3 regions of the Pseudomonas multiresinivorans genome follow, and region 3 is predicted to be linked to each of the others. Evidence: riboswitches for the same ligand, from Rfam matches in the RefSeq annotation. Region 3 holds a riboswitch; each other region holds the start of a gene.
The links. Region 3 has a riboswitch for cobalamin ahead of cobW (cobalamin biosynthesis protein CobW). Riboswitches for the same ligand answer to the same signal wherever they lie in the genome.
Positions count from the first base shown of each region.

Region 1 (3,267 bases), 130 kb from region 3:
GCCAGACCGGCGGCCATTTCGGCGCAGGCCTGGGCGTCATCGAGCTGACGGTCGCCCTGCACTACGTCTTCGACACCCCGGACGACCGCCTGGTGTGGGACGTCGGCCACCAGGCCTACCCGCACAAGATCCTCACCGGTCGTCGCGAGCGCATGGGCAGCCTTCGCCAGAAGGACGGCCTGGCCGCCTTCCCGCGCCGCTCGGAGAGCGAGTACGACACCTTCGGCGTCGGCCACTCCAGCACCTCCATCAGCGCCGCCCTGGGCATGGCCATTGCCGCGCGCATGCAGGGCTCCAACCGCAAGTCGGTGGCAGTGATCGGTGACGGCGCGCTGACCGCCGGCATGGCCTTCGAGGCGCTCAACCACGCGTCGGAAGTGAAGGCCGACATGCTGGTGATCCTCAACGACAACGACATGTCGATCTCCAACAATGTCGGCGGCCTGTCCAACTACCTGGCCAAGATTCTCTCCAGCCGCACCTACAGCAGCATGCGCGAAGGCAGCAAGAAGGTGCTCTCGCGCCTGCCCGGCGCCTGGGAGATCGCCCGCCGCACCGAGGAATACGCCAAGGGCATGCTGGTCCCCGGCACGCTTTTCGAAGAGCTGGGCTGGAACTACATCGGCCCTATCGACGGCCACGACCTGCCGACCCTGATCGCCACCCTGCGCAACATGCGTGACCTCAAGGGCCCGCAGTTCCTCCACGTGGTGACCAAGAAGGGCAAGGGCTTCGGCCCGGCCGAGATCGACCCGATCGGCTACCACGCCATCACCAAGCTCGAACCCGAGGGCGCCCCCGCCCACGCCGTGCCGAAGAAGGCCGGCGGGCCGAAGTACTCCAGCGTGTTCGGCCAGTGGCTGTGCGACATGGCTGCCCAGGACCCGCGCCTGGTCGGCATCACCCCGGCGATGAAGGAAGGCTCCGACCTGGTGGCCTTCGCCGACAAGTTCCCGGATCGTTACTTCGACGTCGCCATCGCCGAACAGCACGCCGTGACCCTGGCGGCCGGCATGGCCTGCGATGGCGCCAAGCCGGTGGTGGCGATCTACTCCACCTTCCTGCAGCGCGGCTACGACCAGTTGATCCACGACGTCGCGGTGCAGAACCTCGACGTGCTGTTCGCCATCGACCGCGCCGGCCTGGTGGGCGAAGACGGCCCGACCCACGCCGGCAGCTTCGACCTCTCCTACCTGCGCTGCATCCCCGGCATGCTGGTGATGACCCCCAGCGACGAGAACGAGCTGCGCAAGCTGCTCACCACCGGCCACCACTTCGAAGGCCCGGCGGCAGTGCGCTACCCGCGCGGCACCGGCCCGAACGCCGCCATCGAAGCCGAACTGGCTCCGGTGGAAATCGGCAAGGGCGTGGTTCGCCGCGAAGGCAAGGCCGGCAAGGTCGCCTTCCTGGTGTTCGGCGTGCAACTGGCCGAGGCACTGAAAGTGGCCGAACAGTTCGACGCCACGGTCGCCGACATGCGCTTCGTCAAGCCGCTGGACGAGGAACTGGTGCGCCAACTGGCCGCCAGCCACGACCTGCTGGTGACCATCGAGGAGAACTCGGTGATGGGTGGCGCCGGCGCCGCCGTCAGCGAATTCCTCGCCCGCGAGAATATCCAGCAGCCGATCCTGCACCTGGGCCTGCCGGACTACTACGTCGAGCATGCCAAGCCTGCGCAGATGCTCGCCGAGTGCGGTCTGGACGCCGCCGGTATCGAAGCCGCGGTGAAGGCGCGCCTGGAAGCCCTCGGCAATCGCTGAGACCGATCGGCGCATCCCTCCCCGGGAGTATTGCCAGTGACGGGCGCACCGACTAAGGTGCGCCCGTTTTCGTTCGAGGTAACGGGAAGCAGGTGAAAGACCTGCGCTGCCCCCGCAACGGTAACCGACGCACTCCCCAAGGGAGCGCAGCATCGCCATGAGCCACTGCACGAATGTGGGAAGGCGGCGATGTGACGTCGGCAGCCCGGAGACCGCCCTCGACACGCCCCGACAGGTGTTGCGGAGGGCCGCACCGTCAAGTGCGGCCTGCCGCCCTTGCCACGCCCTCCTCGAAAGTCATCCGCCCGCTTTTGAGGACGCTCCATGAAACTGACCCGACTCGCCCTGGCCACCAGCCTGCTGCCCGGCCTGGCGTTCGCCGCCGACGACATCTACCGGCTCTCCGACCAGGTGATCACCTCCGCGCGCCAGGCCCAGCCGCGCGCCGAAGCCACCTCGGCCAACAGCGTGTTCACCCGCGCCGACATCGAACGCCTGCAGGTACGCAGCGTCCCCGCCCTGCTGGCTCGCGTGCCCGGCGTGCAGATGGGCAGCTCCGGCGGCGTAGTCTCGTACTCCGTGCGCGGCACCAGCACCGCGCAGACCCTGGTGCTGGTGGACGGCCAGCGCATCGCCTCGGCCAGCAGCGGCATTGCCCGCCTGGACTACCTGAGCATCGACAGCATCGAGCGCGTCGAAGTGACCCGCGGCCCGCGCTCCGCGCTGTACGGCGCCGACGCCATCGGTGGCGTCATCCAGATCTTCACCCGCCGCGGCGAAGCCGGCCTGCACCCGGAAGTGCGCCTGGCCGCCGGCAACCACGGCACCTTCGAGCGCAGCCTGAGCCTGTCCGGCGGCAACGAGCAGACCCGCTACAACCTCGGCAGCAGCCTGGACGAGAGCCAGGGCTGGGACCGCACCAGCGACAACGTCGGCGCCGACAACGACCACGACGCCCAGCGCAACAAGGCCGTGCACCTGAACCTGGACCATCGTTTCAGCGAGGATTGGAAGGCCGGCCTGAACCTCAACGACCAGCGCGGCAAGAACGAATACGACGACGCCTACAACTTCGAGCCGGGCTCGCCCCGCGACGAGTTCCGCGTCAGCAGCTACAGCGCCTATCTCGACGGCCAGATCACCAACATGTGGAACAGTCGCCTGGAGCTGGGCCGCAGCTTCGACCGCAACAAGGCCGTGGGCGCCGCCGATAGCTGGAACAATGGCACGCTGGAAACCACCCGCCACTCGGCGAGCTGGATCAACCGACTGCAACTGGACGAGGCCAATCAACTGGCCCTGGGCGCCGACTGGTACGAAGACAAGGTCGACGGCAGCACCGACTTCGCCGAGGACCAGCGCAGCAACCGTGCCTTCTTCGCCCAGCACAGTTTAAAGGGCGACAACTTCGGCACCGAGCTGGGCATCCGCCACGACAACAACCAGGCCTACGGCAGCCAGAACAGCTGGAACGCCGCCTTCAGCCTGCCGGTCGGCGACAGCCAGA
Region 1 covers NZ_CP048833.1:6,245,111-6,248,377, forward strand. Annotated here, with positions in the region: gene dxs (1-deoxy-D-xylulose-5-phosphate synthase) at 1-1,760, shown strand, start outside; cobalamin riboswitch at 1,802-1,978, shown strand; gene G4G71_RS28480 (TonB-dependent receptor domain-containing protein) at 2,085-3,267, shown strand, end outside.
Region 1: it holds a riboswitch for cobalamin, as region 3 does, so the genes downstream of both, G4G71_RS28480 (TonB-dependent receptor domain-containing protein) here and cobW (cobalamin biosynthesis protein CobW) in region 3, are expected to answer to the same signal.

Region 2 (3,267 bases), 2.3 Mb from region 3:
AGTTCGGCGCCCAGTTCGCGCAACAGATCGAGGTTGGCCTGATAGAGGAAGGCGAAGGCGTAGTCCCGCGCCACGCCAATGCGTACGCCGTCGAGGCGGGAAGACTCGCTACGCGGTTCGGGCGCGGCGAAGCTCACCGGCGCCGGCAACTCGGTGCTGGCGCTGGCGGCCAGGGCATCGGCGGCGGCGTCCAGGCGGGCATCGAGGTCGGCCAGTTCATCGGCCTGCACCAGGCCGAGGTGACGGCTGGGCAACTCGACCTCGGTGTCGCGCGGCAGTGCGCCATACCAGCGAATCCATTCCGGCAGGCTGTCACGCACCAGGTCGCGATGGCGCTGGCTGCCGATGCGGTTGGCGAGCACGCCGGAGAACGGCAGGTCGCTCTGGTAGGTGGCCATGCCGACGGCCATCGCGCCGAAGGTCTGGGCCATGGACTGGCCATTAATCACCGCCATCACCGGCACGTTGAAGCGCCGCGCGAGATCGGCGGCCGAGGGCGAGCCATCGAACAGGCCCATCACGCCTTCGATGAGGATCAGGTCGGCCTCGCTGGCTGCCTCCCAGAGCAAGCGGCGGCTTTCGCCCTCGCCGACCATCCACAGGTCCAGCTGATAGACCGGTGCGCCGCTGGCGCGGGCGAGGATCATCGGGTCGAGAAAGTCCGGGCCACACTTGAACACCCGCACCTTGCGCCCGAGGCGCGTGTGCAGGCGCGCCAGGGCGGCGGTCACGGTGGTCTTGCCCTGCCCGGAAGCGGGAGCGGCGATCAGCAGGGCGGGGCATTGGCGCGAGGTCATCGGGCGCGCTCCGCCACAACGAAGGGCATCAGAACTCCACCCCTTTCTGCGCCTTGATGCCGGCCTTGAAGGCATGTTTCACCAGGCCCATCTCGGTCACGGTGTCGGCAGCTTCGACCATGGCCGGCTGCGCGCCGCGGCCGGTAGCGACCACATGCTGCATCGGCGGGCGGGCGGCAATGTCGGCGAGCACGGTGTCCAGCTCCAGATAGCCGTGCTTGAGGGCGATGTTCACCTCGTCCAGCACCACCAGGCCGACTTGCGGGTCGCTCAGCAGTTGGCGTGCCACATCCCAGGCAGCCTGTGCCTTGGCGATGTCGCGCTGGCGATCCTGGGTTTCCCAGGTAAAGCCTTCGCCCATGACATGGAAGCTGACTTCCTCGGGGAAGCGGCGGAAGAACGCCTCCTCGCCGGTGGTCGCAGCACCCTTGATGAACTGCACCACCCCGACCTTCATGCCGTGGCCCAGCGCGCGGGCGACCATACCGAAGGCCGAGCTGCTCTTGCCCTTGCCGTTGCCACTGTTGACCAGGAACACACCGCGTTCGCCCTGGGCCTGGGCGATCTTCTCGTCGATCACCGACTTCTTGCGCTGCATGCGCGAACGATGGCGTTCGTCCTTTTCAGGGGATTCAGTCATGGGGTTTGCCTCTAGAAAGGGAGCGCGCAGGCGCCAGCTCGCCGGCCGGGCGGCAGCGAGCGGAGAATGGGCTGGACAGGAACGAACCGCCAGCGTGCGTCGGCGCCAGGCGGTAAAAGCCGCTCGGCGCGAAAGCCGTCGGCTTGGGAAACAGGGAATTCACCTGAAGGATTCTCCGCCGCTCTCACCCGCGCGGCACTGACCAGTCGGGGCAGGCGGAGGACATCGAACGCGCGGCGCCAGGGAGCGCCACGACGATCGGCAGCGCCTCCCGCGATGCCATGCGATGCAGCAGGCCGGTCTCCGGGCTTGCGAGTGGAAGCGCCTGGCGTTTCCGAAGGAACCGCGCCTTCCCATGCCAGTGGCACAGTGGCGGATGCGGTTCGAAGCTCGCTTACCGTTGCGGGGGCAGCGCCGGAATGCTCGATTGCTCATCGAATTCACCGGCTTCCCTGTTTCACCCTCGACTTGCGCCGCGGGCACCTGAAGCAGGCGCGCAGCTTAGTGGCTGGCGGGCTGGGGCGTCAATTGAACAGACTGTCGCCGGGGCCCGCCTGCAGAACCGCCAGGGCTCTAAAAAGGGTCACACAAGTCAAGTGGTCAGGCCGCTCAACTTCGCTAGAATGCGAATCATGACGACGACTGCCCAACCCGGCCAGCTTCAGCTCGACACCTCCGCGACCCCGTCCCTGATGCACATCAGCGGCGACTGGACACTCGCGCACTTCGCCACGCTGCAAGCCCAGGTCGCCGCCCAGCGCAGCGCCGAGTCCCCCGCCGAGCTGGACTTCGCTGGCCTTGGCGCGCTGGATACCGCCGGCGCCGCACTGCTCGCCGAGATCATCGGCGGCGCGCGCATGAGCCAGCTCGACCAGATCGCCCGCAACCTTCCGGTCGAGCGCCAGGCGCTGCTGCGCACGGTGGGCAGCGCCATTACCCAGTGCCGGCTGGACGAGAAAGGCCCGGCACCGGGCAACGCGCTGGTCGACGTGCTGGAGCGCATCGGCGTCGCCACCCTGACGTTCAAGGACCACCTGATCGGCGTGCTCGGCTTCATCGGCCTGACACTGCAGACCCTGGTGCGCAACCTGTTCCGGCCGCGTCGCTGGCGACTGACCGCACTGGCCGCGCATATGGAAGAAACCGGCCTGGACGCCGTGCCTATCGTCGCCCTGCTCACCTTCATGGTCGGCGCGGTGGTGGCCTTCCTCGGCGCCACGGTGTTGCAGAAGTTCGGCGCGCAGATCTACACCGTCGACCTGGTGGGCTTCTCCTTCCTCCGTGAGTTCGGCGTGCTGCTCACCGCGATCCTGCTGGCCGGCCGCACCGCCAGCGCCTTCACCGCCCAGATCGGCTCGATGAAGGCCAATCAGGAGATCGACGCCATCCAGGCCCTGGGCCTCGACCCCGTGGAGCTGCTGGTGTTGCCGCGGGTACTGGCGCTGCTGCTGACCCTGCCGATGCTGACGTTCCTGGCGATGATTTCCGGCATCTTCGGCGGCGGCGTGGTCTGCGCGCTGAGCCTGGATATCTCGCCACGCATGTTCCTCTACATGCTGCAGAACGACATCGCCGTGCAGCACTTCCTGGTCGGTATCGTCAAAGCCCCGGTATTTGCCTTCATCATCGCCGTGATCGGCTGCCTGGAAGGCTTCCGCGTCAGCGGCAGCGCGCAGTCGGTGGGCGAGCACACGACTTCCAGCGTGGTCCAGTCGATCTTCGTGGTAATCCTGCTGGATGCGATGTTCGCGCTGTTCTTCATGGAGATGGGCTGGTGAGCGAACCGATCATCGTCGTCCGCGACCTGGCCAACCGCTTCGGCACCCACGC
Region 2 covers NZ_CP048833.1:2,182,657-2,185,923, reverse strand. Annotated here, with positions in the region: gene G4G71_RS10050 (cobyrinic acid a,c-diamide synthase CobB) at 1-797, opposite strand, end outside; gene cobO (cob(I)yrinic acid a,c-diamide adenosyltransferase) at 826-1,437, opposite strand; cobalamin riboswitch at 1,715-1,939, opposite strand; gene G4G71_RS10040 (ABC transporter permease) at 2,070-3,215, shown strand; gene G4G71_RS10035 (ABC transporter ATP-binding protein) at 3,212-3,267, shown strand, end outside.
Region 2: it holds a riboswitch for cobalamin, as region 3 does, so the genes downstream of both, cobO (cob(I)yrinic acid a,c-diamide adenosyltransferase) here and cobW (cobalamin biosynthesis protein CobW) in region 3, are expected to answer to the same signal.

Region 3 (3,267 bases):
GGCCAGCGCCGCCAGTTGCTCCATGCCGTAGCGCCAGTAGCCGACGCCGCCATGCACCGAGATGAGGATGACCTTGGCGTGTTGCAGCACCTCGTCGACGTAGAGGTCTACCGAGGCGTGGTTCTGCAGCTGCATCGGGTTGGCCAGGCGCAGGCTTGGGTAGTCCTCCGGCAGCTCGCGCGCGGCCTCGGCGAGCAGCGCCAGGTGCGAGTCGCCGCTGCAGAGAATCACCAGATCGGCAGGCGTCTGGGCCAGGTCGGCGATGCCGTCGTCGGGGACGAAGCCGCCGGGTTGGGTGCGCAGCAGGTGCATGGGCTTGCTCGATGGTGGCTCTTCGTAGGAGCGAGCTTGCTCGCGAACCATGCCCCGCTGCGGAGGTTGGTTCGCGAGCAAGCTCGCTCCTACAAAGGCAGTGTTACGCCAGGGCGGTACGCAGCTCGTTGGCGATGGTGGCCTGGTCCAGCTCCTGGCCGATCACCACCAGGCGGGTGCTACGGGTTTCATCGCTGCGCCAGGCGCGGTCGAAGTGCTTGTCGAAGCGCTTGCCGACGCCCTGCACCAGCAGGCGCATGGGCTTGCCGGGAATGGCGACGAAGCCCTTGATGCGCAGCACGGCGTGGCGCTCGACCAGCGCGTTCAGCGCGTCGAGCAGGGCGCGCTCTTCCACTTCCGGCAGGTCGACGTGGAAGGAGTCGAACTCGTCGTGGTCGTGGTCTTCATGGCCTTCGTGGTCGTGGTGCGTGGGGCGGCTGTCGATGTGCAGCTCGGCCTCGGCATTCAGCCCCAGCAGCACGGAGAGCGGCAGCTGGCCGGAGTTGGCTTCTACGATCTTCACCGCTGGCGGCAGCTCCTCGGCGACTTCGGCTCGGACACGGGCGAGCGCGTCGGCGTCCAGCAGGTCGGCCTTGTTCAGCACCACCAGGTCGGCGCTGGCCAGCTGGTCTTCGAAGAGTTCGTGCAGCGGCGATTCGTGGTCCAGGTTCGGGTCCTGCTTGCGCTGCTCGTCCACCTGCTCGGGATGGGCGGCGAAGGTGCCGGCGGCCACTGCCGGGCTGTCGACCACGGTGATCACCGCGTCAACGGTGCAGGCGTTGCGGATTTCCGGCCACTGGAAGGCCTGCACCAGCGGCTTGGGCAGGGCCAGGCCGGAGGTCTCGATGAGGATCTGGTCGAGGTCGCCACGGCGTGCCACCAGCTCGCGCATCACCGGGAAGAATTCTTCCTGCACAGTGCAGCACAGGCAACCGTTGGCCAGTTCGAAGACGCGGCCGACCGCTTCTTCTTCACTGCAACCGATGGAGCACTGCTTGAGGATTTCGCCGTCGATGCCCAGCTCGCCGAACTCGTTGACGATCACCGCGATGCGGCGACCTTCGGCGTTATCCAGCATGTGGCGGAGCAGGGTGGTCTTCCCGGCGCCAAGGAAGCCGGTGACGATGGTGACAGGGAGTTTGGCCAGGGTCTTCATGCGCGCCTCTTGAGCAGGATGCGGTGCGAGAGGGCGGATGAAGGGCGCGCGCGCGGGTTCGCCGCGCAACGAAGGTCGCCACCGGATCACCCCGCCCGGTTGTCTTGATGCTGCTCGAGGCAGGTCTCCTGGCTCACAGCCCTCTGGTATCTCTTCGCCTTCCCGCCCGAATCGGCAGTGGCGCGTGAAGAGACAGGCTGTTCACAGTTGCGGGGGCAGCCGTGGCGCATCCGAAGATTTCCACGTTCCCTCTTAGCTCCGGCCAGCGCCGGAGAACCTCGAAGGGAGGAAGGCTACGCAGCGACGGCGGGGCGGTCAATCGCCGGGGATCGGTTGACGCTTGCAGGGCTTCGTGGTCAGCTAGCGCGGTTTCAGGTGTCTCGCGCCACGCGCGCGAGGTGAAACGGGAAGCCGGTGCGTCCGCAAGGACCAGTCCGGCGCTGCCCCCGCAACGGTAAGCGATCGTAGGGTCATCAGTAGCCACTGTGCTCCGGCATGGGAAGGTTGACCCGCTTGGCCACTGGCCGACATCGCAAGCCCGGAGACCGGCCTGGAATTCTTTGTTTTTGGCAAACCCGCGGTGGGCGGGCGCAGGCCGTGGCGCGGCCGTTCCGGCGCGTTCGAATGCGTTCAACCTCTGCGTTCTCTTACTTTGATCTTCAGAGGGAACGTTCATGTCCAGCAGCACCCTGACGCACGCGTCGAGCACTTCCATCCCCCTTTCCAAGCGCATCAGCCTGGCCGTCGGCGCCAGCCTGCTCGGTGCGCTGCTGGTGTATTTCGCCGGCTTCTCGCACATCGATGCGGTGCACAACGCCGCCCACGATACTCGTCACAGTGCGGGCTTCCCCTGCCACTAATGTGCACCGCCTGCGCGTAAGCGCAGCGAATTCGAGGCACTCCTGGCCGCGCGTTTGCAGCGTTCGGGGCCTCGTCTCGCCTGGAGAATTGCAATGATCAAACGTATCGCCCAGACCGCCGGTTTCGCCGGTCTGATCGCGGCGCTGGTGCTGACTGTGGTCCAACTGCTGTGGGTGTCCCCGCTGATCCTCAAGGCGGAAACCTACGAGAAAGCCGAACCGGCTGCCGCGCTGGTCGAAGAAAACCACGAGCACGCCCATGACCACGCTGCAGGCGCAGTGGCCGCCCACGAGCACGACGCGGAAGCCTGGGAGCCGGAAGACGGCTGGCAGCGCATCCTCTCTACCACTGGCGGCAACCTGGTGGTCGCGGTGGGCTTCGCCCTGATGCTGGCTGGCCTGTTCACCCTGCGCGAGCCGGGCAAGACCTCCGAAGGCCTGCTCTGGGGCCTGGCCGGTTTCGCCGTGTTCACCCTGGCGCCGTCCCTTGGCCTGCCGCCGGAGGTGCCCGGCACCGCCGCCGCCGACCTGACCCTGCGCCAGACCTGGTGGATCGGCACCGCCGCTGCCACCGCTGGCGGCCTTGCGCTGCTGGTGTTCGGCCGCAATTGGGCGCTGCGTGGCATCGGTGTCGCCCTGCTGGTGGTGCCGCATGTGATCGGCGCGCCGCAGCCGGAAGTGCATTCCAGCCTCGCGCCGGAAAGCATCGCCCACGAGTTCATCGTCGCCTCGCTGATCACCAACGCGGTGTTCTGGGCGGCCCTGGGCCTGGTGGCTGCCTGGTTGTTCCGCCGTTTCGCGCCGTCGGCCTGATCTGCGCGTTATGCTCGACCCCGCAGGCGGCCCGGCCGTCTGCGGGGTTTTGTTTTGGGGAGATTGCTGATGACGCTGGTTGCCGGCCTCGGTTGCCGCCGCGGCTGCACGCTCGATGAACTGCGC
Region 3 covers NZ_CP048833.1:6,375,126-6,378,392, reverse strand. Annotated here, with positions in the region: gene cobN (cobaltochelatase subunit CobN) at 1-312, opposite strand, end outside; gene cobW (cobalamin biosynthesis protein CobW) at 416-1,468, opposite strand; cobalamin riboswitch at 1,570-1,764, opposite strand; cobalamin riboswitch at 1,825-2,036, shown strand; gene G4G71_RS29135 (CbtB domain-containing protein) at 2,143-2,328, shown strand; gene G4G71_RS29130 (CbtA family protein) at 2,422-3,141, shown strand; gene G4G71_RS29125 (cobalamin biosynthesis protein) at 3,211-3,267, shown strand, end outside.